One region of the Spongiactinospora sp. 9N601 genome, then DNA from elsewhere that is predicted to be linked to it. Evidence: predicted binding sites of a transcription regulator. Region 1 holds the regulator's gene; each other region holds the start of a gene.
The links. The regulator HrcA, encoded in region 1, represses chaperone genes, less so after heat shock. The targets are predictions, from matches to a motif close to TTGGCACTCTCNNNNNGAGAGTGCCAA.
Positions count from the first base shown of each region.

Region 2: groL (chaperonin GroEL) is a predicted target of HrcA. The motif match lies at 4,518-4,544, and genes of this name have one in related genera.
Region 3: groES (co-chaperone GroES) is a predicted target of HrcA. The motif match lies at 5,214-5,240, and genes of this name have one in related genera.

Region 1 is NZ_JBIRBB010000001.1:732,942-742,633, reverse strand. Features, by position in the region: gene ACH34R_RS03275 (SRPBCC family protein) at 1-111, shown strand, start outside; gene ACH34R_RS03270 (hypothetical protein) at 680-1,033, opposite strand; gene ACH34R_RS03265 (hypothetical protein) at 1,030-2,883, opposite strand; gene hemW (radical SAM family heme chaperone HemW) at 3,446-4,678, shown strand; gene ACH34R_RS03255 (DUF3097 domain-containing protein) at 4,706-5,521, opposite strand; gene hrcA (heat-inducible transcriptional repressor HrcA) at 5,757-6,770, shown strand; gene dnaJ (molecular chaperone DnaJ) at 6,792-7,928, shown strand; gene ACH34R_RS03240 (16S rRNA (uracil(1498)-N(3))-methyltransferase) at 7,942-8,673, shown strand; gene ACH34R_RS03235 (hypothetical protein) at 8,684-9,388, opposite strand; gene ACH34R_RS03230 (SigE family RNA polymerase sigma factor) at 9,385-9,692, opposite strand, start outside.
Region 2 is NZ_JBIRBB010000030.1:23,886-33,577, forward strand. Features, by position in the region: gene ACH34R_RS41810 (HelD family protein) at 1-281, shown strand, start outside; gene ACH34R_RS41815 (GNAT family N-acetyltransferase) at 296-727, shown strand; gene ACH34R_RS41820 (choice-of-anchor P family protein) at 882-1,682, opposite strand; gene ACH34R_RS41825 (L,D-transpeptidase) at 1,742-2,503, opposite strand; gene groL (chaperonin GroEL) at 2,764-4,389, opposite strand; gene ACH34R_RS41835 (cold-shock protein) at 4,942-5,142, opposite strand; gene ACH34R_RS41840 (MoaD/ThiS family protein) at 6,729-7,010, opposite strand; gene thrC (threonine synthase) at 7,040-8,305, opposite strand; SAM riboswitch class I at 8,321-8,465, opposite strand; gene ACH34R_RS41850 (RNA polymerase sigma factor) at 8,590-9,147, opposite strand; gene ACH34R_RS41855 (trehalose-6-phosphate synthase) at 9,251-9,692, shown strand, end outside.
Region 3 is NZ_JBIRBB010000002.1:368,416-378,107, reverse strand. Features, by position in the region: gene ACH34R_RS05400 (LuxR C-terminal-related transcriptional regulator) at 376-1,398, shown strand; gene ACH34R_RS05395 (DUF5319 domain-containing protein) at 1,532-1,906, shown strand; gene ACH34R_RS05390 (hypothetical protein) at 1,867-2,076, opposite strand; gene ACH34R_RS05385 (sigma-70 family RNA polymerase sigma factor) at 2,073-2,699, opposite strand; gene groL (chaperonin GroEL) at 3,070-4,695, opposite strand; gene groES (co-chaperone GroES) at 4,813-5,127, opposite strand; gene ACH34R_RS05370 (hypothetical protein) at 5,513-5,764, opposite strand; gene ACH34R_RS05365 (hypothetical protein) at 6,312-6,557, opposite strand; gene ACH34R_RS05360 (hypothetical protein) at 7,412-7,669, opposite strand; gene ACH34R_RS05355 (hypothetical protein) at 8,323-8,562, opposite strand; gene ACH34R_RS05350 (hypothetical protein) at 9,438-9,692, opposite strand, start outside.

The DNA of each region.
Region 1 (9,692 bases):
CGCCCGCCCTACCCGGCCTGGACCGGCATCCTCAGCGGCATTGCCGAGCTGCGCCGCTTCCACGAGCTTCCCAACTGGCGCCCCATCTGGGTCCAAGAGGAGGCCGCCTGATCGCCTGCGCCTCTTTCGCGCACTGACCATGCGATCTTGTCCATGAGGTGAGCGCCCAGCGGCCGACCTGCTCCAAGGGGGGCGGCATGGCTGCCCGGACCTCTCCGGGGCGGTGGCCTGCTGGACGGCTATGTGACTGGTGGCCGATTTCGCTTCAAGGGATTGCCGGGTCGCGCGGTTCCCGCCTGCTGCCGCGCCGTCCTGCTAGCTGGGGCGGCGGTATCCCTTTGCCTTTCCGCCGTGCCCCGGTCCTCGGCCCTCTCGTCTTCAGCCCGCGCGGCAAGCGGGCGTGCTCAGAGGTGACCGGCTGGGGCGATGTGTGTGTGGGCGTGGTGCGTTCGGGCTTGGTGGGTGGGGCGAGTCGCAGCTTCCGATCGGAGCCTCTTCCCACCGCTGGACCGATCTTGAGTCCCGGGGTCAGACCGTGCCCTCACCCGTGGGGGCTCACAGCCAGAAACGCAACATCGACCAGGAGCGTCCTCCTCCTCAGCACCACCCCGCATGAACACCGCCGGCCCAGCCCACAGGTCTCACTCACTTGCGGTTACCGGGCACCGGGTCTGCCCTATCAGCCGATGAGGAGGGTGGTGAGGGCGGCGACGGCCTGGCTGAGGGTGGTGATGGCGGTGACGCGGCGGGCCATTCGTTCCAGGGTGTCGGACAGTACGTCGGCGTCGGGGTCGTCCTCGGCAAGTTCGTCTTCGATCCGGTCGGCCTCGCGCAGTACCGGCCTGGCCTGGTCGCCCAGTTCCTCGCGGTACCGTTCGACCAGGTCACGGATGTCGGCCAGCAGTCGTTCCGCCTCGCCGGGCGGAGTGGCCGGGCCGCGGATGTGCTGGACGGCTCGCGCCCCCGTACCGACCGCCATCGGCCCCTGGACGTTCCCGCCGCTGATCTGGATGCCCTTGTTGACCTCGCTCAATTCGCGCTCCCCGGCTGCCCCTGTTGCTGTTGATGTTGCTGCTGCCTGGCCTGGGCGTGCGCGCCCGCCGCGACCGGGCCGGTCACCGTGCCGCCGGTGATGATGGCGCCGTTGTTGATCACCGTCGCCGCCTGCTGCCGGTAGGCGGTGGTGTCGATGTCGCGGGCCTCCAGATAGTCGAGCACCGCCTCGGTCAGCCGCTGCTCGATCAGCTTGGTGTACTTGTCGGCGTCCAGCACATGGGTGAACCGGTCCACGTCGATCGCCGCGCCCAGCTCGCGTACGCTCTCCCGCGCCCCGAACGGATAGACCAGGTAACGGGCGGGATTGCGCTGCCGAAGGCCGCGGCGGATGTTCTGGACGGCCGTGCGGATCAGCCGCCCCGGTGCGAACACCACGTCGGCCACCAGGTCGTTACGCCCGGACAGCGCCGCGCGCCAGACCACGATCGGCTTGGGCAGGGCCGGCAGCTTGTCGATTTCGTGGAACTGCGCCGCGACCGGCGGCAACACCGTCACCACGAGCTGGGTGTAGAGCATGCGGCCCTCCACCGCGAGGTGGATGAACGCCGAGACGACGATCCCCCGATCTTCGGCCGGGGCGAGCAGAAAGCCGTCCGCGTTCCTGATCTCCTGGCCGTCCACGTTGACGGTGACCCGCTGGTAGTGGCGTACGCCGCCCTGCGGATGCCGGCTCACCGCGTCGATGGTGTCCTTGCGGGCCGCGTAGTGCGGCATCCCGGAGCCGGGGTCGATCAGCGGGTGGCTGTTGTGGGAGCCGTGCCAGGAACGAGCGCGGGCGTCCGGCCAGTCGCGGCGGGTGAACGTGCCGCGCACGGCGAGGTGGTCGGTGATGTGCAGGCCCGTGATGACCTGCGCGGGGTCGCGTACGGCGTCGCGCATCTGGAGCAGCCGGGAGCGCACGAAGTCGTGCAGATCGACGACGTCGATCTCGACCTGCCGGTCTCTGACCGGATCGTCGCGGCCGGCGGAACCGGCGGAGCCCGGGGACCGGCCGGGCGGGCGGCGCAGGCGGTCAAGTTCGACGGCGATCGACCAGGATCGGTGGACGTCTCCGGCGCCGACGAACGGGTTCTCCGCGCCGTAGAGGGTGATGTTGCCCCACTGGGCCCGCGCGATGTACTCCAGCCGGTCGCGGTGGGCCGCGATTCCGTCGTCGGTGAGCCCGTCGTGGAAGCCGGGCTTGAGGCGTTCGGACAGGGTCAGGTACCACATCACGCGGTAACCGATCGCGAGTGCGAAGGGCAGCGCGGCGATGACGAGCGGCCCGAGCAGGGCGCCGGGCGAGGGGAGTTCGCCGGGCGCGGTGTCGAACCCCGTACCGATGCCGCTCATGATGATCAGGTAGCCGCAGACGGGCAGCAACAGCCCGGTCGCCAGCAGGAGCGTGGCTTTGGACGTGGCCGGCCCGCGGCGTACGGCGGGCGCAGACAACAGGACGAGCGGCACCCAGGGCAGGATGAACAGCACGGCGGGCCAGACCAGCAGGGACACGATCAGAAGCACCGTGATGAAGGCGTCGCGCAGCACGGAAAGGCGTTCGGCGCGCAGGCAGTGGGCCACCACCGGGACCAGATCGACGCCGCCGAAGGACGGCGCGACCGCGCGGTACCGGTCATCGAGCAGCTCGCGCAGCACCCGATCGCGGAACCGGCCGTTCAGGTAGGCCCCCGCGCACAGGTAACGGGTGGCGTTCTGGAGGGGCGCGGGCGGCGCGGCCTGTTGCGGTTGCGGCGCGGGCTCGGCCGATCCCGGGGCTACCGATGGCCCGGTGGGCGGTCCGGATGGCGGCGTGGGCGCGACGGAGGGCCGGAGCGGCCAGCCGGACACGGACGGCTCAGAAGGCGCTGATGGCCCTTGGGGCGGGAAGGCTCCGGTGTGTGGTTCCAGGGAAGGTGGGGCCGTAGAGGGCTCGGAAGGTGGGGCTGTGGGGTCGGAGGGCCAGGGTGGCCGGCCGGGCATGGACGGCTCAGATGGTCCGTTGGACGGCCCTTGCGCCATGTAGGGCTCGTACGGGGCAGAGGGCGTCGGCGGCCCTTGGGGCGGGGAGGCTCCGGCATGCGGCTCGGACGGCGGTGGGGCCGCAGGGGGCTCGGGAGGTGGGCCGGACGGTGCGGGGGAGGGCGGCCAGGGCGGCGGTGATGCGCCCGGTGTGCCCGATGAGTCCGCAGGATTCGATGACTCCGGAGGTGGCGCGTGCGGGTCGGGAGGTGGGCCGTCCGCACTGTGGATGTCGTCCATCGGCGCTCCGTAAGGGGGTCTTCACAGCATATCCCGGGACAAGGAACACCGAGAGTAGCGATCCGGTAACCCCGCTTACCGCATCTCCTCACGCTGGAGCCCCAGGCTCTTGATGGCCTCCGCATGCCCCCGGCGGCGGCAGACTGAAGGGGTGCCTGCCATCCTTCCCGACGGTGAAGCCGTCCCGGCGTCCGGCGAGCTGCCCGCGAGCGCGTTCGACGGGTTCGGCGCGCGGCCGTTCGGCTTCTACGTGCATGTGCCGTTCTGCGTGACCCGCTGCGGCTACTGCGACTTCAACACCTACACCAGCGGCGAGCTCGGCCCGGGGGCCTCCCCCCGCGACTACGCCGACACCGCGATCGAGGAGGTGCGCCTGGCCCGGCGGGTGCTGGAGCGGGACACGGGCGCGGTGCCGCGCGTCGAGACCGTGTTCGTCGGCGGCGGGACGCCCACCCTGCTGCCACCGGCCGACCTGGTGCGGGTCCTGCGGGCGATCGACGGGGAGTTCGGGCTGGCCCCCGGGGCCGAGGTCACCACCGAGGCCAACCCCGAGTCGGTGGACGCCGCCGCGCTGGCCGTACTGCGCGAGGGCGGCTTCACCCGGATGAGCTTCGGCATGCAGAGCGCCAGCGAGCACGTCCTGCGGGTGCTGGACCGGCGGCACACCCCGGGCCGCGCCGCCGAGACCGTACGACTGGCGAAGGCCGCCGGCTTCGAGCACGTCAACCTGGACCTCATCTACGGCACGCCGGGCGAGTCCGACGCCGACTGGCGCGCCTCGCTGACCGCGGCGCTCGCCGCCGGCCCCGACCACGTCTCGGCCTACTCGCTCATCGTGGAGGACGGTACCCGGCTGGCCGCCCGGATCGGCCGCGGCGAGCTGCCGATGCCCGACGACGACGTGGCCGCCGACCGCTACTTGATCGCCGACGAACTGCTCACCGCGGCCGGTTTCGCCTGGTACGAGGTGTCCAACTGGGCCGCCTCCGAGGCCGCCCGCTGCCGGCACAACCTGCTGTACTGGACCGGCGGCGACTGGTGGGGCGTCGGCCCGGGCGCGCACAGCCACGTCGGCGGCACCCGCTGGTGGAACGTCAAACACCCGGCCGCCTACTCCGCCCGCCTGGCCCAGGGCGTCTCGCCCGCCCACGCGCGCGAGGTGCTGGCCCCCTCCGACCAGGTCGTGGAGCGGCTGATGCTCCAGCTCAGGCTCTCCTCCGGGCACCCGCTCTCGGAGGTGGACCCGGCGGCCCGCCCGGCGGTGCACCGGGCCATGGCCGAGGGGCTCCTGGACGAGAGCGCGCTGGCCGGAAACGATCAGATCGTCCTCACCCTGCCCGGACGCCTCCTCGCCGACGCCCTGATCCGCGACCTGATCGTGTGAGCCACCCGGTCCCTGCGAGCCAGGAGATCAGTCGTCGCCCGGCGCCGCGGTCACGAAGTCGATCAGTTCCTCCACCCGGCCGAGCAGTTCGGGCTCCAGGTCGGCGTAGCCGGTGACCGACCCCAGGATGCGCCGCCACGCCTCCGCGGGGTCCAGCCGCCACCCCAGGGCCGCGATGACCCCTTCCTTCCACGGTGTGCCCCGGGGCACCGTGGGCCAGGCCGGGATGCCCACCGCCGCGGGCTTGACGGCCTGCCAGACGTCCACGTAAGGGTGGCCCACCACCAGTACGTGCGGCGAGTCGATCGCGGCGGCGATCCGGCTCTCCTTGGAGCCGGTCACCAGGTGGTCGACCAGGACCCCGAGGCGCCGGCCCGGCTCGGGGCCGAACTCCGCGACGATCGCGGGCAGGTCGTCCACCCCCTCCAGGTACTCCACGACCACGCCCTCCACCCGCAGGTCGTGCCCCCAGATCTTCTCCACCAGGGCCGCGTCGTGCACGCCCTCGACGTAGATCCGGCTCTCCCTGGCGACGCGGGCACGCAGGCCCTGGACCGCGACGGACCCCGACGCGCTGCGCGCCGGTCCGCCCGCGGACGCGGCGGGCCGGACGAGGGTCACCGGCCTGCCGTCCAGCAGGAACCCCGCGGGGGCCAGCGGGAACACCCGGCGCCGCCCGAAGCGGTCCTCCAGGGTGACCGCCTCCTTGTCACAGCCCACCACCGCGCCGCAGAACCCGCTGTCGGGATCTTCCACCACCAGGTCCCGCTCGGCGGGCACCTGAGGGATCTGTCCCTTTTTCGGCCGTCGCCAGTTTCCGGCGAGCACGTCACGCCCGTACATGTCCGCCGACGCTAGCAAAGACGATCGCAAAAGCGGCGCCCGACGGCTTCGCGACCACGCGCCGGCCATCGTCCGAAGCCCCCGCACGGGCTTTTCCGCCCGGGGCGGAGGATCTTACCCGCCCGTGTTATCGCACCCCGCGCACGGTGGCCGTACACTTGGCACTCGGGAACACAGAGTGCCAGCGCTGGCGTTCCCGAGTGGGACCGACGCGGATGGCAGGGAGGTGAGCACGTTGGTCGACGACCGAAAGCTCGCGGTCCTCCGCGCCATCGTCGAAGACTACGTCTCGACCAACGAGCCGGTCGGATCGAAGGCCTTGACCGAGCGGCACAACCTCGGCGTCTCCCCGGCCACCGTGCGCAACGACATGGCGGCCCTGGAGGAGCTGGGTTACATCACCCAGCCGCACACGAGCGCGGGCCGGGTGCCGACCGACAAGGGCTACCGGCTGTTCGTCGATCGGCTGTCGCAGGTCAAGCCGCTGTCCGCGGCCGAGCGCCGGGCGATCGAGACCTTCCTGGCCGGCGCGGTCGACCTCGACGACGTGGTCACCCGCACCGTCCGGCTGCTGGCACAGCTCACCCGGCAGGTCGCGGTGGTCCAGTACCCGGCGCTGAGCCATTCCACGGTCCGGCACATCGAGCTGGTGCCGCTGACCGAGCGCCGGGTGATGATGGTCCTGATCACCAACACCGGGCGGGTCGAGCAGCGGGTCATCGAGCTGCCCGACGTGATCGACGACTCGCGGATCGCGCACATGCGGGCCGTGCTCAACGCCTGCCTCGACGGGTGCGGCCTGGCCCAGGTGCCCGACACCGTGGCCGACCTGCCCGACCGGATGCCCGTCGAAGACCGTTCGAGCATGGTGACCATCCTTTCGGTGCTGCTGGAGACGCTGGTCGAGCGGCACGACGAGAGGCTGGTCATCGCCGGTGCCGCCAACCTCGCGGCGGCCGACTTCACCATCGGCCTGCGCGAGGTCCTGGAGGCGCTGGAAGAGCAGGTGGTGCTGATCCGCCTGCTCGGTGAGACCACCGACACCTCCGCGATCACCGTGCGGATCGGCTCGGAAAACCCCTATACCGGTCTGCGCGGCACGTCGATCGTGGCGGCCGGTTACGGCTCGGGTGACCAGCAGCTCGCCCGGCTCGGCGTGCTCGGGCCGACCCGTATGGACTACCCGGTGACCATGGGCGCGGTTCGCGCGGTGGCACGCTATGTCAGCCAGATCCTGACTGCATCATAAGAGGCCGAAGAGGTTCGATAAGTGGCTAAGAGCGACTACTACGGCACCCTCGGGGTTCGCCGTGACGCCAGTGCGGAGGAGATCAAGAAGGCCTACCGCAGGCTGGCACGCGAGCTGCACCCGGACGTGAACCCCGACCCGGCCACCCAGGAGCGGTTCAAAGAGGTCACCCAGGCCTACGAGGTTCTGTCCGATCCCAGTAAGCGGCAGATGTACGACCTGGGCGCCGACCCCTACGCCGGCGCGGGAGCGGGAGCGGGCGCCGGTTTCGGGGCGGGGTTCCCGTTCAGCGACATCATGGACGCCTTCTTCGGCTCCGCGGGCGGCGCCCGGGCTCCGAGGTCGCGGGCCAGGCGCGGGCGCAACGCGACCATCCGCGTGGAGCTCGACCTGCGCGAGGCGTGTTTCGGCACCACTCGCGAGCTGATGGTCGACACGGCCGTGGTCTGTGAGGTGTGCCAGGGGTCGGGCGCGTCCGCCGGCACCCACCCCGACACCTGCGACATGTGCCAGGGCCGCGGTGAGGTCTCCCAGGTCACCAGGTCCTTCCTGGGCCAGGTCATGACCTCGCGGCCGTGCCCGCAGTGCGGCGGCTACGGCTCGATCATCCGGCACCCCTGCCAGGAGTGCTCGGGCGACGGGCGCGTCCGCACCCGCCGTACGATCAAGGTCCGCATCCCCGCGGGCGTCGAGGACGGCACGCACATCCAGCTCGCCGGGGAGGGCGAGGTCGGCCCGGGCGGCGGCCCGCCCGGCGACCTGTTCCTGGAGATCGTCGAGAAGCCGCACGAGATCTTCGAGCGGCGCGGCGACGACCTGCACTGCACCGTGCAGATCCCGATGACCGCCGCCGCGCTCGGCACGGTGCTCACCGTCGAGACCCTCGACGGCAAGGAGGACCTCGACGTGCGCCCCGGCACGCAGTCCGGGCAGGTCATCCCCCTGTACGGCAAGGGCGTCCAGCGCCTCAACGAGACCGGTCGCGGCGACCTGCTGATCCACTTCAACGTCGAGACGCCCAGCCGCCTCGACCCCGAGCAGGAAGACCTCCTGCGCGAGCTGGCCAGGATGCGCGGTGAGGAGCGTCCGCCGGGCAAGTTCGCCCCCGGGCAGCAGGGCTTCCTGGCGCGGCTGCGCGACGCCTTCAACGGCCGCTGAGCCGGTCGCGGCCATGACGGTTCCGGTCTTCCTGGCCGAGAGGCAGCGGCTCGCGGCGGACACCATCGACCTCGGCGGCCAGGAGGGCCGCCACGCGGCCACCGTACGACGGCTGCGCGCCGGCGAGCGGGTCGATCTCACCGACGGCCTCGGCCTGGTCGCCGAGTGCGTGGTGACCGACGTCGGCAAGGACGCCCTGCGCCTCGCCGTACGGCGGCGCTACGACGTACCGGCGGCCGAGCCGCGCCTGGTGGTCGTCCAGGGCCTGCCCAAGGGCGACCGGGGCGAGCTGGCCGTCGAGATGATGACCGAGGCGGGCGTCGACGTCATCGTGCCGTGGGCGGCGGCGCGGTCGGTCACCCGCTGGAAGGGCGACCGCGCCGCCAAGGGCGCGGCCCGCTGGCGGGCGACCGCCAGGGAGGCCGGTAAGCAGTCCCGCAGGTTCCGGCTGCCCGAGGTGACCGACCAGGCCGAGACGCCGGAGGTGGCGGCGCTGCTGGCCGGGGCGGCGCTGGGCGTGGTGCTGCACGAGGAGGCGGGCGTGCCGCTGTCCGGGATGAGCCCGCCCGCCAAGGGCGACATCGTCGTCGTGGTCGGGCCCGAGGGCGGGATCACCGGCGAGGAGATCGACGGCTTCCGCGCCGCCGGGGCGGTGCCCGCCGTGCTCGGGCCCACCGTGCTGCGCACCTCGACGGCCGGGGTCGTGGCCGCGGCGCTGCTCTCGGTCCGCGCCGGGCGCTGGTGACCCGGCGCGGTCAGTCTTCGATCGCGGTGTTGGTGCCGAATCCGCTGGACAGCGGGCTGGCCACCTCGGTGGGGGCCGGTTCGGGATCGGACGGCGGGCACTCCTCCGGTGGGCACGGGCCGCTCGGCGTGGGCTCGCTCTCGGTCGGCGTCGGCGCGGTGGTGGGGGCGGTCGTCGGCGTCGGGCTCGCCTTGGAGGGGCAGTCGGCGCCCTTGCCGGACGACTCGGGCCGCGGTGGCTCGGGCTCGCCGGCCGTCGGGTCGCCGTTGGGCGTCGGGCAGGTCTCCTTGTCCGACGGGGTCGGCGTCGGCGACTTCGAGCGATCCGGCGTCTTGGTGGTCGGCGGGGCCGCGCTGTTCCGCGTCGGGCTCGGGGGCGCCGGCGGCACGCTCGTGGCCTGCGGCGGCGCCTTGGGGCCGCGCGAGGTCGCGTTGATCGTCGGCGGGGTCCGGGTCGCCTCGGTCAGGCCGACCGACTGCTCCCGGGCGTCGCCGCCGCGCAACTGCGGCACGGCGATCACGACGGTGGCGGCGACCAGTACCGCGCCGGCCACCGAGGCGGCGGCGCGCCACCACACCAGGCGGCCGTGCCCGCGTTTGTGCTGGATGCGGGCGCGGATGATCTCCAGGCCGTCGGGGGAGGGAACGACCTCGTCCGCCTCCGCGCGAAGCACACGACGAAAGAGATCGTCGTACTCGTCGGGGGACTCGGTCATGACAATTGCTCCAACACGGTACGTAAGGCGGCCATGCCGCGGGCCGTATGGCTCTTCACCGCGCCCTTGCTGATGCCCATCGCGCTGGCGATCTCAGCTTCGGACAGGTCACCGTAATACCGTAGAACCAGGGCTTCTCGCTGGCGGGTCGGCAGACTTCGCAGCGCTTCGATGACGGCGGTCCGCTCCAGCTCGCCGATCGCGCCGTTCTCCGCGCTCGGCGCGTCGGGCAGCCCCTTGGGCGCGTACTTCTCCACGACCGCGCGGTGGCGCAGCACGGATCTCGATCGGTTGACGACCGATT
Region 2 (9,692 bases), on a different contig from region 1:
CCGCCCTGTCGGCCGCGCTCGGCACGGCCGGCCTGGAGCACGGCGTCCTCGGCCCCGACTCCACGGGCGAGCACCGCCTGCTGATGGTCCCGGCGACGCTGGCCAAGGGCCTTGAGTACGACCATGTGATCGTCGTGGAACCGGCCGACATCGTGGCCGCCGAACCTCGCGGCCTGGCCCGCCTGTACGTGGTGCTGACCCGTGCGGTCACCACGCTGACCGTCGTACACGCCCATGAGCTACCGGCCGCCCTCGTCGACGGGTCGCCGTCGGTTTCGTAGTAGTTTTTCGGTTTATGGGGGAATTTGGGGTAGAAGTTCGGTTCGGCACTCTGGCGGACATCGCGCCGGTGCTGGACTTCTGGCGCGAGGCGGCGGAGGACACCGACCGGCACGATTCCGCCGATCAGGTGACCGCGCTGATCCGGCACGACCCCGAGGCGCTGCTCCTCGCCGAGCTGGACGGGGAGCTGGTCGGCACGCTGATCGCGGGCTGGGACGGCTGGCGCGCGCACTTCTACCGCCTGGCCGTACATCCCGATCACCGGCGCAAGCGGATCGCGACGACGCTGCTGGCCGCCGCGGAGGCGCGGTTCATCCGGTTCGGCGCGTTCCGCGCCGACGCGATGGTGCTCCAGGACAATGCCCTCGCGCACCACGCCTGGAACGCCGCGGGCTACACCCGCCAGCCGCAGTGGCGGCGCTGGGTCAAGCCGCTCCCCCGATGACCCCGGCCCCACCGCCGCGCGCGGCGGCCGTCCGGAAATGAGCCGGCGGGGGCTGTGGAACGAGTTCTACCGGCCGTCGTTCCCCATGCCCCCGCCTATCACGGTCCCGGGCCCTGTCGTGGTCCCGGGGCCTGTTACGGTCGCGGACCGTTGATCAGCCGGCGACCGGGAGGTCGACCTCTGCCGGCACCGGGGCCGGGGCCGCCTCCTCGACCTTGTCCCGCCGCACCACGTCGGAGACGTCGGCCGGCTTGATCGCGTCGCCCTCCTGGGCCCGGTCCACGGCGCTGCCGTCCTCGTGGGCGCCCTGGTCGCCGTGGTCGCCGTTGTCGGCGCTCTGGTCGATGGAGCCGGCGTCCTCGCCCGTGCCGCCGCACGCGACAGAGGCGACGTCCACCGTCTGGGACTTGCCCTCGCTGACCGGGACGGTCACCGCCATGCCGGTGACGTTCAGCCGGCCGTCAGCCCCCCGGACCTGCTTGTTCAGCGTGACCGAAGCGGTGCCGGCCTTGCCGAGGTCCACCGGGATGGTGGTGTTGGGCGCGGGGTTCGCCTCGATGGGGCGGTCCCCGATACGGGCGCCGGCCAGGGTGGTGACCCCTTCGCCGCCCGCGCACGTGGACTTGATGGCGTCCGCGGTGATCCGCTTCTCCAGCGTGCGGATGTGCGCCGCGCTGGCCTCGGAGCGGGACTCGTCCGCCGTGGCCAGCAGGCCGGTGGCGGTGATGAGCTGGTCTTCGTGGCTGCCCAGCGCGACCCTGCGGGCCGCCTGGCCCTGCGGCGACTCGACCTTCGGAATCGGGTTGATGTGCACCGGCCCGTTCGCCGAGAGCACGTGGGCGGTGGACGGCGAGTCGGTACTCGCCTGTGAGGCCGACGCGGCGGCGCTCACCAGCGTCGAGGCGGCGGCGATGGCGAGTGCCGCAGCCCCGACGAGGTGTCTGCTGAGACCCATTTTCCCCCCTGTGGGTGACAGATTTCGAATGCGGCCAGGCGTGGTGCTCCGGCGGACGCCTAGCGCGTGATGATGACGACGGTGCCGAGCGGTACCCGCGACAGCGCTTCGAGCGCGCTGTCGGGCGCTCGGATGCACCCGTGACTGACGGCCCTGCCGAAGACCGACTTGTCGGGCCAGCCATGGAACGCAACGGTCCCCGGCCCGCCACCGTAGGAATCCAGCGTTGCGGAATGCGTTCCCGTGGGCATGACAGTCGAGCCGGACTCTCCCTGCCCGCGCAGCAACGCGAGCACGAAGGTCCGCCCCAGCGGAGTGGGCGTCTTGGGAGCGCCCACTCCGACGGTCCACCGGCCGATCGCCCGCCCGGACCTGTAGACCGTCAGACGCCGCGCCGCCCTTTCGACCCTGACCAGGTAGGGCGTCCGAGCGACCCGAAGGCCGCCCCCCGCCCCGGAGATCCACCCTGTCGCGCGGTTGGGACGCGAAGGAAGAAGGACCTTGAGCCATCCTGGCCTGGTCTGGACGACGGGCACCCACGTCGGGTTGCCGAGCTGCAGACTCGGCAACACCGCGACGGGCGGACCGCCGGGACGCGCGTGGACCGGCCGATCGCCGACCGGATGAACCACCACGCCCGTCCCCTCCGAAAGCGGCGCGGTGTCCCGCGCCACCCCGCCCAGCGCCGTGAACGTGGTCGCCTGCGGCAGGAAGGTCATCCCCGCCTCAGGCGACACGCTCGAACCCGCCGCGAACATCATGAGCACGGCCACGATGGAGATGCCGCCGTACGGTCTCCTCCTCGCCGCTCGCTGGCTCATGAAAGCTCCCCTGCTGGCTGTCCGACCCGGGGGACACTATCGAGGCCCCGATCGGCCGATCAGCCGCACGGACAAGTGCAGACCCAGGGTTTACGGGCCGCTGGCACACGCCCCCTCGGCCCTGCCCGCCGCAGAACCGGCCTTGTCCCGCCCGCGAGCCGCCGTTCGAGGCCACGGAACGAGCCGCCGGAACGCGAAGAGGGCGGCCCCCGATGGGAGCCGCCCTCTTTGTGTCGCTGTGGTGACGTGGTGACGCGGACTCAGAAGTCCATGTCGCCGCCGCCGCCCGGCATCGCCGGAGCCTTCTCCTTCTCCGGCTTCTCGGCGATGACGGCCTCGGTCGTCAGGAACAGCGCCGCGATCGACGCCGCGTTCTGCAGCGCCGAACGGGTCACCTTCGCCGGGTCCAGAATGCCCGCCTGGAACATGTTGACGTACTCGCCCGTCGCCGCGTTCAGGCCCTCACCCGGGGTCAGGTTGCGCACCTTCTCCACGACCACGCCGCCCTCAAGCCCCGCGTTCACCGCGATCTGCTTCAGCGGCTCCTCCAGCGACTTGCGCACGATCGCCGCGCCGGTCGCCTCATCGCCCGACAGCTCCAGCTTGTCGAACGCCTTGGTGCCCGCCTGCAGCAGCGCCACACCACCGCCGGGCACGATGCCCTCCTCCACGGCCGCCTTGGCGTTGCGGACCGCGTCCTCGATGCGGTGCTTGCGCTCCTTCAGCTCCACCTCGGTCGCCGCACCGGCCTTGATCACCGCAACGCCGCCGGCCAGCTTGGCCAGCCGCTCCTGCAGCTTCTCCCGGTCGTAGTCCGAATCGGTGTTGTCGATCTCGGCCCGGATCTGGTTCACCCGGCCGGCGATCTGCTCGGCATCCCCGGCGCCGTCCACGATCGTGGTCTCGTCCTTGGTCACCACGATCTTCCGCGCCCGGCCCAGCAGGTCCAGGCCCGCCGTCTCCAGCTTCAGGCCCAGCTCCTCGGAGACCACCTGGCCACCGGTCAGCGTGGCGATGTCGCCCAGCATGGCCTTACGACGGTCACCGAAGCCCGGCGCCTTGACCGCGACGGAGCGGAACAGGCCACGGATCTTGTTGACCACGAGGGTGGCCAGGGCCTCGCCCTCGATGTCCTCGGCGATGATGACCAGCGGCTTGCCGGCCTGCACGACCTTGTCGAGCAGCGGCAGCAGGTCCTTGTTGGCCGAGATCTTGGAGTTGACGATGAGGATGTAGGCGTCCTCGAAGACCGCCTCCATGCGCTCGGGGTCGGTCACGAAGTAGCCCGAGACGTAGCCCTTGTCGAAGCGCATGCCCTCGGTGAGCTCCAGCTCCAGCCCGAAGGTGTTGCTCTCCTCGACGGTGATGACGCCTTCCTTGCCGACCTTGTCCATCGCCTCGGCGATGAGCGAGCCGATCTCAGGGTCGGCGGCGGAGATGGACGCGGTGGAGGCGATCTGCTCCTTGGTCTCCACGTCCTTGGCCAGCTTGGACAGCTCCTCGCTGACCCGCTCCACGGCCGCCTCGATGCCCTTCTTCAGGGCCATCGGGTTGGCGCCCGCCGCCACGTTGCGCAGTCCTTCGCGGACCAGCGCCTGGGCGAGCACGGTGGCCGTGGTGGTGCCGTCACCCGCGACGTCGTCGGTCTTCTTGGCGACCTCCTTGACGAGCTCGGCCCCGATCTTCTCCCACGGGTCCTCCAGCTCGATCTCCTTGGCGATCGACACACCGTCGTTGGTGATCGTGGGGGCGCCCCACTTCTTCTCCAGCACGACGTTGCGGCCCTTGGGCCCAAGGGTCACCTTCACGGCGTCGGCGAGCTGGTTCATACCGCGCTCGAGACCGCGCCGGGCGTCCTCGTCAAACGCGATCATCTTGGCTGCCATAAGGCTAGACCTCCCAGATACAGGGTGGCTTGCAGCGGATCGAGCCGACGCCCGCGACGGCATGTGGACCCGCTTCCGCACGACACCGGACGTCGTGGTCGGCGAGGCCCCATCGCCTCGATCCCGGTTTGTCACTCTCGACAGGAGAGTGCCAACGAACTGTTTAGCACTCTACCCCGGGGAGTGCAAGCGTGAACCCTTGTGACCTGCTGACCTGCCGATCTCTCACCCCTCCTGGGGCGCCCGCGCGCGTCGCCCGCAACGCTGATCCGCCGGTGGCCTGGTGAGGGTCACCGGCCACCGGCGGATCTGGATACGGCGTGTGTTTGTGTGATTGTGCAGTTTTTGCGGTAAGGAAAGGGACCGAACTGCGGAAAGGGGAAGGCCCGGTCCCTTCGGGTGGGCCGGCGGCATCCGGCGGAACCGCGCGGACTGCGCTGCCGCACGCTTTCCGGACACACCGGCCCACCAGACGTTCCACGTGTGGATGACCCGCCTCACCTGCCCGGCGGCTCGGGGTCACCCTCGACGCCGACGGGCCGGCTATGCGGCTCAGACCGTCCGGACGGACTCAGCCTGGGGCCCCTTCTGCCCCTGGGTGATCTCGAACTCCACCCGCTGGCCCTGCTCCAACGAACGGTAACCGTCCATCATGATTGCCGAGTAATGGACAAACACATCCTTACCACCGTCTACCGCGATGAAGCCGTAGCCCTTGTCCGCGTTGAACCACTTGACGGTGCCCTGCGCCACTTTCCGACTCCTCTTGCTGGGCTCCGGGCCGCACCCATTCCTCTGCGCGGCCCGCGATCTCCGAGGCGGAGATAGAGCCGGAAGTGTGGAACTCCCGGATAGTTGGGAGACCAACTTCTTACTCGTACTCGGCTACGTCGATCGAACTCGACCATACCTGTGGGACGGCATTGAGCAACAGAGTCAGGGCGCAAACTCACTCTTGACGTTCGCTCATAGCTTGTTGAGAGACTTTTCTTCCATCGAATCTATGGTTAAATCTTGCACCATTACCTATGACGGGAATGGAACAGTGCCCGCTTAGCCGCCCGTCTTGGGGCGCCCCGGGCACAGACTTCCAGGGCCATAACCCCATTCCCTCCACGGACTGCGACGCTTCCCGCACAACCCGCACACAGCACCCCAACCCCCTCGCCCCGTTATGGGCCCCCACCCGATGTAATGAAGTGGTTGGAGTTCTGTAACCACCGCCTCCCCGCCGGGGCCTCTCCTAGCAGGTGGGAGCGCTTCCGGGGGGCGGGAGCGGCCGTCGTACGGACATCCGAACACCCCAAACGCGAATGACCCTCACCTCTGACGCGGTGCGGAAATAGCGGTACGCAAACACACGAATACCCATCAGTCACACTCGGGTCTGACAGGTGAGTCAGGGCTGACCGACCGGGGTGTCGGCCAATAGGGCCGGTAAGCCCTCATGTCACAAGTCCGCCCCCGGCACCGGCCGCCCCGGGGGCCGCAATCCGGCGCGGCGACCGGTGGGCGGAAGCCCGGCACAGGCCCTGGCGGGAATGGCGGCGAGGGAACGCCGAATACGGCACCGGCGGGAGGTGAAGGCGTGCCAGTCAAGCGCCGACATCCGTAATAGTGCCGATTACCGAGGCACGGCTATCACGTGCCAGGCGGGCTTTTAGCCGAGCTCACCGCCTGTCCTGAGGCTTGCGGGGGGCGCGGATGGGCCGCTGTGCCGGCGGTGGAACGCGGGCATGGCGGAGCTGGTCCCATACCGGGACGACATACTCGGCAGACGGCACACATCCGACGCGGCCACGAAGAATGATCTACCCGCCGCCCCGTCGATCAACCCGCCCCCACCACATACCGCGTACCCCCTACACGGTCCCGGCCCCCCGCCAGCGCCCGCCGGCGCGGGCACCGTGCGTCAAAGGAGCAGGCGGCCGAAGCAAGGCCAGACACGCACGCAGAAGCGGATGGCCCGGGACCTAGGGCCGAGTGTGCACACGCGGGAGCGGATGCCCCCAGGCCAGACCGGACGCAAATGCGCCCCGCCCAGCAGGCTCCCAGCACAGGCCGCCACCGCAAGGCCCCACCTCAGCAGGCCCCCGGCTCGGGCCGCTGTAAGGGCCGCACTCAGCAGGCCGCCACCGGCAAGGGCCGGAGGCGCATACGGCCCGCCTTAGCGGGCTCCTGGCGGGGGTCGTCGTCGCGGTCGGCCCGGTGGTGCCGTGATGGTGGGGGGCTCCGGGCGCCGGGCGATCATGCCGGTTCGGTATCGGGGCGAGCGACGCCGTACCGCCGTACTCGCTCGCTCCCGTCCAGGACACCGAAATGTACCGCTGGGGACACCCTCAGCGGGCGCCTCCCGCGACCGCCGGGATGACGGAGACCTGAACGCCTTCAGGCGTCGCCGTGTCGAGGCCATCCGAAAAACGGACGTCCTCATCCCCCACATACACGTTCACAAAACGCCGGATCTTTCCGGATTCGTCCAGGATGCGGGCCCCGATGCCCGGATAGTCCGCGTCCAGCTTCTGGAAGACCTCGCGCAGCGTCGCGCCCTCCCCGCCGACCTCCGCCGCACCATCGGTGTATGTGCGCAAAATCGTCGGAATACGCACAGAAACGCTCATTTTCAGCTCACTTTCGTCAGATATGCGGTTCACTCGGCAACGGTCGCGCGGAAGGCGTCGAGGGACGGGCGGATCACCGCCGAGGGACGCGCGTGGTCCGCGACCGCGTCGAGGGTCTTCAGGCCGTCGCCGGTGTTGAGGACCACGGTCTCGGCCTCGAGGTCGAGGCGGCCCTCGCGGACCAGCTTGGTCAGGACCCCGACGGTCACGCCGCCCGCAGTCTCGGCGAAGATGCCCTCGGTGCGGGCCAGCAGCCGGATCGCGTCCACGATCTGGTCGTCGGTGACATCTTCCACCACCCCGCCGGTACGGCGGACGATGTCCAGCACGTACGGCGCGTCCGCCGGGTTGCCGATGGCCAGCGACTTGGCGATGGTGTTCGGCTTGACGGGCTTGATCACGTCATGCCCGGCGCGGAACGCCGTCGCCACCGGCGCGCACCCCGCCGCCTGCGCCCCGATGACCTTGTAGGGCCGGTCCTCGACCAGGCCCAGCTTGATCAGTTCGGCGAAGCCCTTGTCGATCTTGGTGAGCTGCGAGCCGGACGCGATCGGGATCACGATCTGCTCGGGCAGCCGCCATCCGAGCTGCTCGGCGATCTCGTAGGCGAGGGTCTTGGAGCCCTCCGCGTAGTAGGGCCGCAGGTTGACGTTGACGAACCCCCACTTGTCGCCCAGCGGGTCGCCGATCAGCTCCGAGCAGAACCGGTTGACCTCGTCGTAGGTGCCCTCGATGCCGACGAGCCTGCCGCCGTACACCGACCCCATGACCACCTTGGCCTGCTCCAGGTCGGCGGGGATGAACACGCAGGCGTCGAGCCCGGCCCGCGCCGCCGCCGCCGTGACCGCGCCCGCGAGGTTGCCCGTCGAGGAGCAGGACAGGGTGTGGAAGCCGAAGTTGCGGGCGGCCTCGACGGCGATGGCCACCACACGGTCCTTGAAGGAGTGGGTGGGATTGCCCGAGTCGTCCTTGATGTGCAGCGAGCGCAGGCCCAGCTCGGCGGCCAGCCGGTCGGCCCGCACCAGCTTGGTCCAGCCGGGGGCCAGGTTGGGCTTGTCCGCCACGTCGGCCGGTACCGGGAGCAGCGCGCGGTACCGCCATACGTTGGCCGGCCCCGCCGCGATCTCCTCGCGCGTGACCGGCCCGAACTCGTAGGCGACCTCCAGAGGGCCGAAACACTCGATACAGGCGAAGTCAGGGCCGAGGTCGTAACGGGTGCCGCACTCGCGGCAGGAGAGGGCGACGGCGGCGCCGAAGTCGGTGGTGGCGGGCTTGTCGTGTGTCGCGAGCGCCATGGAAGCGAGGCCTTTCCCTCATCTTCGCCTGCGACCGCCTTGATCACAGGCCGGATTTGGCACCTGTCCCGGCCGGCCTCTCGCCATGTCGCGAGCGCTGATCACCGGGAAGGTTGCCGGGGCTTCGCAGGGCCGGTCCCTCCACCCCTCTGGATGAGCAATATGAAGTTGTGAAGTCTGGCGAGCCTGACGCACAGGCTCGCTCGCACTCTACCCGGCAATCGGACATCCGTGACGAGCCATCTCAACATTCAAGACGGCAACCGTCCAGAGATCGGTCCGGATCAGCCTCCGTAGGCGTCGCCCAGAGCCGCCTGCACGAACTTGCGCGCCTGGTGGATGCGTGACTTGGCCGTGCCGAGCGGGATCTGGAGCTGCTCTGCCACCTCCGCGTAGTCGAGCTGGCAGATGTCACGTAACACCAGCGCCTGCGCGAGGTCCGGCTTGTCGGCCTCCAGCGCCTCCATCGCGTCGAGCAGGTCGAGCCGCGACCCCGCGATCACGCTCACCCTGCGGACGTCGGGCCGCTGCATGGGCAGCTCGTCCGAACTCTGCTCGGCCGCCCGGCGCTTGAGCGTGCGGTACGTCGTGCGCGCGCAGTTGGCCGTCACGATGTGCAGCCAGGTGCTGAACCGTGCCCGCCCCTCGAACCGGCCGATGTTGCGGGCCACGGCGAGCAGGGTGTCCTGGCACGCCTCCTCGGCGTCGTGGTGGTAGGGAAGGATGCGGCCACAGTGCCGCAGCACGTCGGGCTCGATCCGCCGCAGCAGCTCGCCGAGTGCCCGGTGGTCACCCTGCGCGGCGGCGCGGGCCAGTTGCTCGGTCGTCTCGTCCAGCGCCATTCGGGTCCCCATCAGCCGTGAGTCCTGGACATCCTATGGTCAGGGATCAGGGTTGGTTAACCTTCCCGCAAGCGTCCCACGGCGAAGGAACGGTGGTCTAACGTTGAACGCTGTCCTGGTGGCCTCCAACCGCGGCCCGGTCTCCTTCACCCTCTCCGAGGGCGGCGAGCTGACCATGCGCAGGGGCGGTGGCGGCCTGGTCTCCGGCCTGTCCGGCGTGGTCAAGCAGATGGACGTGCTGTGGGTGTGCGCGGCGCTGTCCGACGGCGACCGCTCCGCCGTACGACTGGCCCCCGGCGGACGCCTGGACCACGCCGGATACGACACCGGCCCGCTGCGCATGCTGGACATCCCGCCCGCGACCTTCCACCGGGCCTACAACGCGGTCGCCAACTCGACCCTGTGGTTCGTCAACCACCTGCTCTACGACACGCCCAACGCGCCGCACTTCGACGGCAGGTTCCGCCGCGAGTGGGAGTCGTACCAGTCCTACAACGCGGCGTTCGCGCTGGCGCTCGCCGAGCAGGCCGGGCCGGGCGCGCGGG
Region 3 (9,692 bases), on a different contig from region 1:
CGAGTCGTGACACCCACCGACATGGCACGGGGCCGGGCGACGACCGGGCCCCGGTCCGTGCTCGGGGCACGTGGCCGGAGACGAGAAGACGGGAGATCGGAAAGGTCGGTGTCCCCCCCGATCCCCCGCCACCGGCACCGACCGGCGGAAAGCGCCTGCCACCGGATCCCCCTCCGTCTCCGGTCAGCGGGCCGCCTCCGACGGGCGATGCCGACGCTGTGTCAAGCCTGCGTCACCCCGCGTCATTGCGCAACGAAAGAACGTGCAACTGCACAAAGTTGCAACCAGGTTGCACGGACTCCGTCCAAGCCCAGGACCACCGTGCCGTGACCGGGTTATCCTCACGGCACATCGCGTCCCCCAGGAGCCCCGCCGATGCGCAACGACTCCCGCACGCTACCCGACCCGCTCGGCGGCCTCGGCCTCACCCCGGCCCAGGCCGTGCTCTACACCACGATCCTCCGGCTGCACCGCGCCTCGCCCGCCGAGCTGGCCGCGGCGACGGAACACCCGCAGGAGCGGCTGGGCGAGCAGCTCGCCGCCCTGGTACGGCTGGGCGTGGTCGACCAGCGTTCGGGCGAGTACTTCGCCAGGCACCCGGCGGCGGCGCTCGGCCGGCTGGTCGCCGAGCGGCTGGACCGGCTGGCGGCCGAGAGCAGGCAGATCGACTCGGCGCTGAGTTCGATCAGAGAGCTGATGCGCGACTACGACGCGGGGCACGACCTGCGCAGCGGCCCGTTCCCCGTGGAGGCGGTCAGCGGCGCGGACGAGTTGTTCGAGAGCGTGGTGGGCATGGCGGTGGACGCGCCCCCGCTCGACGTCTGCGCGGCGATTCCGGACCATCGCACGATGGTCGACTTCGCCAGGAGATATGCCGACACATGGGTCGATGCGCAGCGGCGCGGGCTCATGTCGCTGCGCATGATCGTCCCGGTGGAGTCGCTGAGCGTCCCCGGCCTGGCCGGCAAGCTCCAGGAGCTGACCGCGGGCGGCGGCAGCGCGCGCACCCTCGACCGCGTGCCGAGCTGGTTCTTCACCGCCGGACACGACACCGCGGGGCTGCCCGCCCTGTGGGGCGGCAACCCGCCCGACCACGGCTACAAGTGCTACTTCGTGCGGACCTCGGTGATGGTCGGGGTGCTGCGCTCGCTGTTCGAGGAGCTGTGGGCGCGGGCCGAGCCGCTGCCCTGGGCCGGTTCGGCCGACGGCGTGGTGCAGGTGCTGCGGCTGGCGGCGCAGGGGATGTGCGATGAGCTGATCGCCCGGAATCTGGGGGTTTCGGTACGCACGGTACGGGCACGCTTCGCCGACGCGATGACCGAACTCGGCGCGCAGTCCCGCTTTCACGCGGGCGTGCGGGCCGCGCGGCGAGGATGGCTGAAGGAGGCGGACCGGTGAGGCGCGCGGCGACCCGCACACCGAGCGCGAACAGCGACGGCAAACAGTGCTTCATCAGGCGCGTCACACACCGAGCAAGACGGGGAGCCAGACTATAGGCTCTTTCCCCATAGTCGTTGACAAGGTGGGATGCGTGGAAGATCTCCCCCGCGACCCGTTCGCGGACGATCCTGAAGACCCGGCCGGAGCCTTCAGCGGGCTCACGGAGAGCGAACCGCTGACGCCCGCCGAGCGCGACGAGGCGATCACCGACCTCGCCGACGTGGAGGTGTTCCGCTCGCTGCTGGAGCCGCAGGGCGTGCTGGGCCTGGTGCTCGACTGCCCGGAATGCGGTGAACAGCACTACTTCGACTGGGACCTGCTCCGCGGCAACCTGCGCCAGATGATCGACAACGGCCGCCCGCAGGTACACGAGCCCGCCTTCCAGCCCAACCCGACCGACTACGTGAGCTGGGAGTACGCCAGGGGCTACGTGGACGGCGTGATCGACACCGAGGAGCGGCGCTGATCGACATCGTCGATCAGCGCCTGTAGCAGGCGGACCGCCGGGTCACCCGAGTCGGCGGGCGCCTCCCGGCGGGACAGCTCGTGGCAGATCATGTCGTCGGCGACGACGCCCGACTCCTCGCCGCCGGGCCGCAGCGAGCGAGCCTGACAGTAGGGGTCGAGCGCGCTCAAGCGATCGACTCCAGCTCGGCCATCGCGCGCAGTCGCGCCAGCGCCCGGTGCTGGGCGACCCGAACCGCACCTGGTGACATGCCGAGTACATTACCGGTCTCTTCGGCGGACAGTCCGGAGACCACGCGCAGAATGATCAGCTCGCGCTGGTTGTCCGGCAGCCGCGACAGCAGCCGCCGCGCGTGCTCGGCCTCGATGTAGCGGACCACGGTCTCCTCGGGCCCTGGGCCGTCGTCAGGCCCGTCGGGCAGGTCCTGTGTCGGTACGGCCGAGCGCACCGAACTCCGCAGCGCGTCGGCCACCTTGTGCGAGGCGATGCCGAAGACGAAGGACGCGAACGGCCGTCCCATGTCGCGGTAGCGCGGCAGCGCGGACAGCACCGCAATGCACACTTCCTGAGCGACGTCATCGGCAATGTGATACTGCCCCGCTACTCGGCCCAGTCGTGCACGGCAATAACGCACCACCATCGGGCGCAACCGCCCGAGCAATGTTTCGATCGCACTGCGATCCCCCTGAACGGCCAGGCTCGTCAGTTCCCTGAGGTCGGACTCATCCGATCTCGTCGCAAGCCTTACCCCACCTATGGCGTCGGCGACGCTTCCCTCGGTCACGTTAGGCATGATGCCCGTACTGATCGGGCCTGTCGTCATGGCGAACGGCTACGGATTGGTCACATTGACGGGATGCTGACCCCCCGTAATCGAATGACGACAGTGCGGATTAATTGCCATGAAATATTTCCGGGGATTAGCCAATATGCGGCCTATTGGGGCGATCCTTGGACGACGCTTTAAGCCCGGCGTAGGTTTACCGCGAAACAGATTTCTATCCGACACACTTGCGTCCACTGATCACATGTCCGCGGAATGGCGCCGCCACACGGGCAGCAGGGGCGACGGCCCGCGGGCGTACGGCCCGCCGGCACGCGAACGGCCCGCGCCCCCGTGAGAGGGGCACGGGCCGTACGTGAGAGCCCTTACGCCGGGGCGGTCAGTGCCCGTGGCCGTGGCCGTGACCGTGGCCGCCGCCTGCGCCCTCGGTCTCCTCCTCGGGCTTGTCCACGACGAGCGCCTCGGTCGTCAGCAGCATGCCGGCGATCGACGCGGCGTTCTGGACGGCCGAGCGGGTCACCTTGACGGGGTCGTTGACGCCCTGAGCGATCAGGTCGCCGTACTCGCCCGTGGCCGCGTTGAACCCGTGACCCGCCGCAAGCTCGGTGACCTTGGAGGTCACCACGTAGCCTTCGAGGCCGGCGTTCTCGGCGATCCAGCGGGCCGGCTCGACGAGGGCCCGGCGGACGATGGCCACGCCCGTGGCCTCGTCACCGGTCAGGCCGAGGTCACCGAGGTCCTTGCCGACGTGGATCAGGGCCGAGCCACCGCCGGAGACGATGCCCTCCTCGATCGCGGCGCGGGTCGCGGAGATCGCGTCCTCCAGGCGGTGCTTCTTCTCCTTCAGCTCCACCTCGGTGGCCGCGCCCACCCGGAGCACGCACACGCCGCCGGCCAGCTTCGCGAGGCGCTCCTGGAGCTTCTCGCGGTCCCAGTCGGAGTCGCTCTGCTCGATGGCGAGCTTGATCTCGCGGATCCGGTCCTCGATCGCGGACGCCTCACCGGCACCGTCCACGATGGTGGCGGTGTCCTTGGTGACCACGATCCGGCGGGCCGTGCCGAGCACGTCCAGCCCGACGTGCTCCAGCTTCAGGCCGACCTCCTCGGACACCACCTGACCGCCGGTCAGGATGGCCATGTCCTGGAGCATCGCCTTGCGGCGGTCGCCGAAGCCGGGGGCCTTGACCGCGACCGAGGTGAAGGTGCCGCGGATCTTGTTGGTCACCAGTACGGCAAGGGCCTCGCCCTCGACGTCCTCGGCCACCACGAACAGCGCCCGCTTGCTCTGGGCGACCTTCTCCAGCAGCGGCAGGAAGTCGGCCACCGAGGCGATCTTGCCCTGGGTCAGCAGGATGTAGGCGTCCTCAAGGACGGCCTCCATCCGGTCCTGGTCGGTGACCATGTAGTGCGACAGGTAGCCCTTGTCGAACTGGAGACCTTCGGTGAACTCCAGCTCCAGGCCCATCGCGTTGGACTCTTCGACGGTGATCACACCGTCCTTGCCCACCTTGTCGAACGCCTCCGCGATCAGGTCGCCGATCTTGGCGTCCTGGGCGGAGATGGTCGCGACGTCGGCGATCTCCTTCTTGTCGACCACCGGGCGGGCCGACTCCAGCAGCTTCTCGCTGACCGCCTTGGCGGCCTTGTCGATGCCGCGCTTGAGCGACATCGGCTGGGCGCCCGCGGCGACGTTGCGCAGACCCTCGCGGACCATCGCCTGGGCCAGCACGGTGGCGGTGGTCGTGCCGTCACCGGCGACGTCGTTGGTCTTCGTCGCGACTTCCTTGGCGAGCTGGGCGCCGAGGTTCTCGTACGGCGCATCGAGCTCGACCTCGCGAGCGATGGTGACGCCGTCGTTGGTGATGGTCGGCGCACCGAACTTCTTGTCGATGACCACGTTGCGGCCACGCGGGCCGAGGGTCACCTTGACGGCGTCGGCGAGGGCGTTCACGCCACGCTCAAGAGCGCGGCGCGCGTCCTCCTCGAAAGCCAGGATCTTCGGCATGACAGTCCTCTCTAACGAGCCAGGGAGGCTCGGGGGCACAGCGGACGACGCATCAGAGCCCCGGGCTCAGGTGCGCCCGGGGCTCGGATACGTCATGTGAGTAAGCCCCGTGGGCGCTTACTTCTCGATGATGGCGAGCACGTCGCGCGCCGAGAGCACCAGGTACTCCTCGCCGCCGTACTTCACCTCGGTGCCGCCGTACTTGCTGTAGAGGACGACGTCGCCCTCCTTGACGTCGAGCGGAATCCGCTTCTCGCCGTCCTCATCCCAGTTGCCGGGGCCCACCGCGAGGACCTTGCCCTCCTGCGGCTTCTCCTTGGCGGTGTCCGGGATGACCAGGCCAGAGGCGGTGGTCTGCTCGGCTTCAAGCGGCTGAACCACGATGCGGTCGCCGAGCGGCTTAACGGGAACCTTGGTGGCGGTCGTCACGATCGGACCTCCCCTTCAGATTTCGATTATCTAGAAGAGGCGACCAGCGGGGCCTGCCGTCGCGGGTGTCAGACCTGCCTCGTCGCATGTTGGCACTCTCAAGGGGAGAGTGCCAACACGAAACAGTATGCAAGGGCGCGCGAGTCGTCAACACGAACCGCCCGCAGGTCAGGCCATATCCTGTCCGCCCAGAGAGGAACGCGTGTCGCTACGGGCGGCAGAGCAGGCAGGGGTCCACACTACGCCCACACACTTGATCATGGATCCCGGCCTGGGCTTCGGGGCCCGCCCGGTCGCGCGAGGGGCCGGACACACGAGGGAGCCGGCGCCTCGCGGCGCCGGCTCCTTCAGTGGGCGATCAAATCCCCCGTTGATCACGGATACCAGATTAGTTGTTGTTCTGGTAGGCCCGGATGCTGCAGTCGACAGGCTTGCGCGTGGCGATGGTAACCGGGGTGAGAGGAATCACCGGGATAATGATGTCGCCGATGGCCTGGTTGCCACAGACGACGATGTTGTCCGACTGCCGAGCAACATTGCCGCCGTCGTCGGGCCCGATGGTCGCGTGGGCCGGAGCGGCGAGCCCCACTCCTGCAAAAGCCGCGAGCACCGCACCACCAAATGCGAGCTTCTTGAGCATCTAAATCTCCCGATCGATCTCGGATGAGGATCCAGCTCGTACCACCTGAAGGCCGAGCCGATAGCAAGTAGACCCACCCGAGGCCCGAACAGCAAGCCAATTGCACCATAACCGCCGTAAAGAAAAGGCAAATCACCATCCCGGGCAGGTGAATTCATGCGAGCATTCGTGAGCCGCATTGGGGGAATTCTCACGGTTAAGGCTTCTGACGGTTTTCGGGTAGGCGAATTGGAGATTTCCTACCTCAGGGGCTTATAGGAAGACTGTCCGGATCTTCCCGCTACCCGGCGCGTACCCTGCGTGACCGAGACGCCTGCCGGGAGCACTGCGGAGCGGGGGGATCTCGGCCGTACATGCGATCGGGGGAGACTCCGGATGGGAGGGTCCCATCGGTGTCTCCCCCGTGGCCTTCGCACGAGCTGGAGCGTGAAGGTTCAGCGCGCACCCGTGGTCGAAGGCGTACGCCGGCGCGGGAAACGATCGGCCAAGGCCCTGGCCCGAGGTCCGCGCCGGCGTCCGGTCACCCCTTGTGAACGACTCAAGCGGCTCAGTTCTGGTAAACGCGAACGCTGCAGTCCACCGGCTTCTTGTTCGCGACACTGACCGGACCGAGGTTGAGCAGCGTGACGATGATGTCGCCGATCGCGCTGTTGCCGCACACGATCACGTTGCCGGACTGCTGGGCGGTATTGGTCTCGTCCCCCGGCCAAGGTGTGGCCGCCACCGCCGGCGCGGCGAGCCCCGAGGCGGCGAAAGCCGCCAGCATCCCGCCGATTGCGAGCTTCTTGAGCATCTGAATTCTCCTGATCGATCTTGCATGAGTTCCGGCGCTCGCCACCCGAGCACAGGACCGATTGCCAGTAGACCCGTGCCGGTCACGAACAGCAAGCCAATAGCACCGTTATTGCCGTAAAGAAACGGCAATCAACCGGATTTCCGCTTAGCGGACTTCAACCATCTGCTGCCCATATTCCAATAAATCGGACATCACGCATACAAGGGGCGCACTACTACAAGATTCGCAACCCATAAAAAAGGGGCACCGCAGCTTCAGCAGCGGTGCCCGCACAGCCGGAACATCTCCCTGAACGGTCCGTTGACTTCCTCCGCACGGATGAATCCGGAGGATTCCAGCCCTCGCGAGCCGGATCTTCCCTCTTCACCGGCGACAGCCTCACAGGCATCACATCCCGCCGGCCCGGCGGCTCGGTTCTCGCCGCCAGGCGGGGCCGCTACGCGGCGGGGTCTCCAGCGAAGGAGTTCCGATGAACGACCCTGAACGGCCCCGGCAACTCGGCGACCCGGCGGTGGCCGTCCATGCGCCGAGGACGATCCGCCGGATTCGCCGGATCGGCTCACCGGATCGGCTCACCGGTCGCCGTGAGTTCCCTGGTCAGAGGTGGCGTGCGAGGTATCGCACCCGATCGGGCAAAGGCACCGAGGGCGGCCCTCCGGCCGTCCTCGCCCCTCGTCGCCGGCACGGCCGATGAATGGAGATCGACGGTGGTTCACGGGCCGTCGTCTCCCGCCGTACCTCGGACGACGGCCTCCAGGTAGAGACGGCGGGCTGGAGGCCCTCGTCACGAAGTCTCCCTAGCGGCCTCTGCTTCCGCCACCCATCAGGAAGGGGAACTCAGTGCCTGCGGCTCAGTTGCCGGTGTTCTGGGTGACCCGGATGCCGCAGTCGACCGGCTTGCGGTCGGCGAGAGTCACCGGCGTCAGGTTGAGCAGGTTGACGAACACGTCGCCGATGGCGCTGTTGCCACAGGTGATCGTGTTGCCGTTCTGCTGCGAGGCGTTGATCTCGCCCCCGGGCCACGGCGTGGCCGCGTGGGCCGGTGCGGCGAGCCCCATGCCGGCGAATGCGGCGATCATGGTCCCACCGAGTGCGAGCTTCTTGAGCATTTAAATCTCCCGATCGATCTCGGAACGAGAATTCAGCTCGTACCACTGACGGCCGAGCCGCTAGCCAGTAAAACGGCACGCGACACGAACGGCAAGCCAATCACCACTCCGGCGACCACAAAAAGAACCCCAACGGAGGCCATGCGCCGTTCCAACGATCTGGGCCCGGTGAACGCGGACCCCAATGCGCACTGAGCGATTGCTTGACCTACCCGCATGGACGACAAACCCCGACACCAGAGCCGGTTAGGCGCAGATCTGGCGGAACAAAAAAGGAAGCGGGTGTCACGGCTTTCACCGCGACACCCGCAAGCCCAACTTTATCCTCGCGAAGCCGATGCATCCCCAATAATGGATTTCGTAGCATCAGAGGCGTATACCCTCGAAGGTCCGCCGATCACGCCGGCGCGTGCGGACCTTACGATCCTCATCGCGTCGAAAGTGAACGAACAGACCAGGAATGGCGATAAGCGGACCCGCCGCCGCCCGGCCCCCTCTCGCTCCCCCGGCCCTGGCCGGCCGCTCCCGCAGGTGAGCGGCCGGCCAAAGGTGCCCGACCGGCCAGAAGTGCACGGCGGCGAAGGTTCCACCGCAGCGCCCCGTGAACGAATCGATGCTCCGGCACCCGCCCGTCGAGGCTCGCCGGGGGCACCTTAGTTCTGGTGCACCCGGAAGCTGCAGTCCGTCGACTCGTTGTTGGAGTTGGTGGTCGGAGCCAGCGGGATGATCGGGATGAAGATGTCCCCGATGGTGCGGTTGCCGCAGACGTTAACATTTCCGCTCTGCTCCGCAGCGTTGCTGTCCCACCCATCACCGGCATGCGCCGGCGAGGAAAGTCCCAGGGCGGCGAAACCCGCGACAACGGCACTGCCGACGATGAACTTCTTGAGCATGTCAATCTCCCGTTCGATCTGGTCTGATAGCCCGGCCTCCCTCCTTGGATGCCGAGCCACTAATTAGTAGACCTGAGACATTGTGCTAATAGCAAGCGAATAGCGGTAAAGAAAGCCCAACTCTTACCGGTACACCCTTTAGTATGATAAATGCGACATACTGGGCGGGCGTATCCCTCCAAATTGGACTCCATCCCACCAAACCTCTCAGTAGCAATATTTCCCTCCGGTTCAATGTCGAGAGCCGGTCGATCGCGAGCCGTCACGGCAAGCGCGATGGTCGTGTCCCGCAGCGTGCTGGAATTGCGACGACCAAGCCCGCCCCAGCGGGCAGGTACCGGACCGGCCCGGCGGCCGGAGCAACCACCACCGCCCCGTACACCGAACCCGTGAGAACGCGGCTGAGGGCCGCCCGGCCGTACATGGTCAGAGGCAGCGGCGCTTCGTGCTCGCAGGCTCTGCGGCGCACGCGACGGACCGGCGTTCGCGTGTGAACCGTCGGGCGGCTTCGGCAGCGGGCCATCACCTGGCCAGGTCCGGCGCGCACGCCAGGCGGACCTGCCTCGGGTACCTCGGCCAGCGGAGGGGCCGGACATCAGGCTCGGGGTGACGTCGCAGATCCGGTTCGGGCGGAGTGGTCCTCAGAACCGCATCGCACTGCGGGGAAAGGCGCTCACGCTAGGGGCGACCTGCCAGGCCGGGCGCTGTCTCAATACAGGCCACATTGCTGCGGGTGCCTCGGCAGGAGTGCGAAAGAACCGCGCAGTCCCGCCCGGGGGCACGGCAAAAGGGGCCGGCATGACCGCTGCCGGCCCCTGTGGGGTGAACGACACCCGGCCCCGCTCGTCGCGGGACCGGGTGCGCGTGTCGTCGTGTCAGCCCTGGCTCAGGACGGCGCTGTTGCGCTCCGACTCCTCGAAGACCCAGCCCTCAAGCTCAAGCCCGGACTTCTTGTGCCCGGGCTTCTTGTACTCCGGCTTCTTGTGCTCCGGCTTCTTGTAGTCGGACTTCTTCTCTTCCGGCTTCTTGTACTCAGGCTTCTCCGACTCGTGCTTCTTGTCCTCGGCCTTGTCAACCTCGACGTACGTGTTCTTCTCGTACTTCTTGTCTTCCTCGTAGTTCACGTCCGT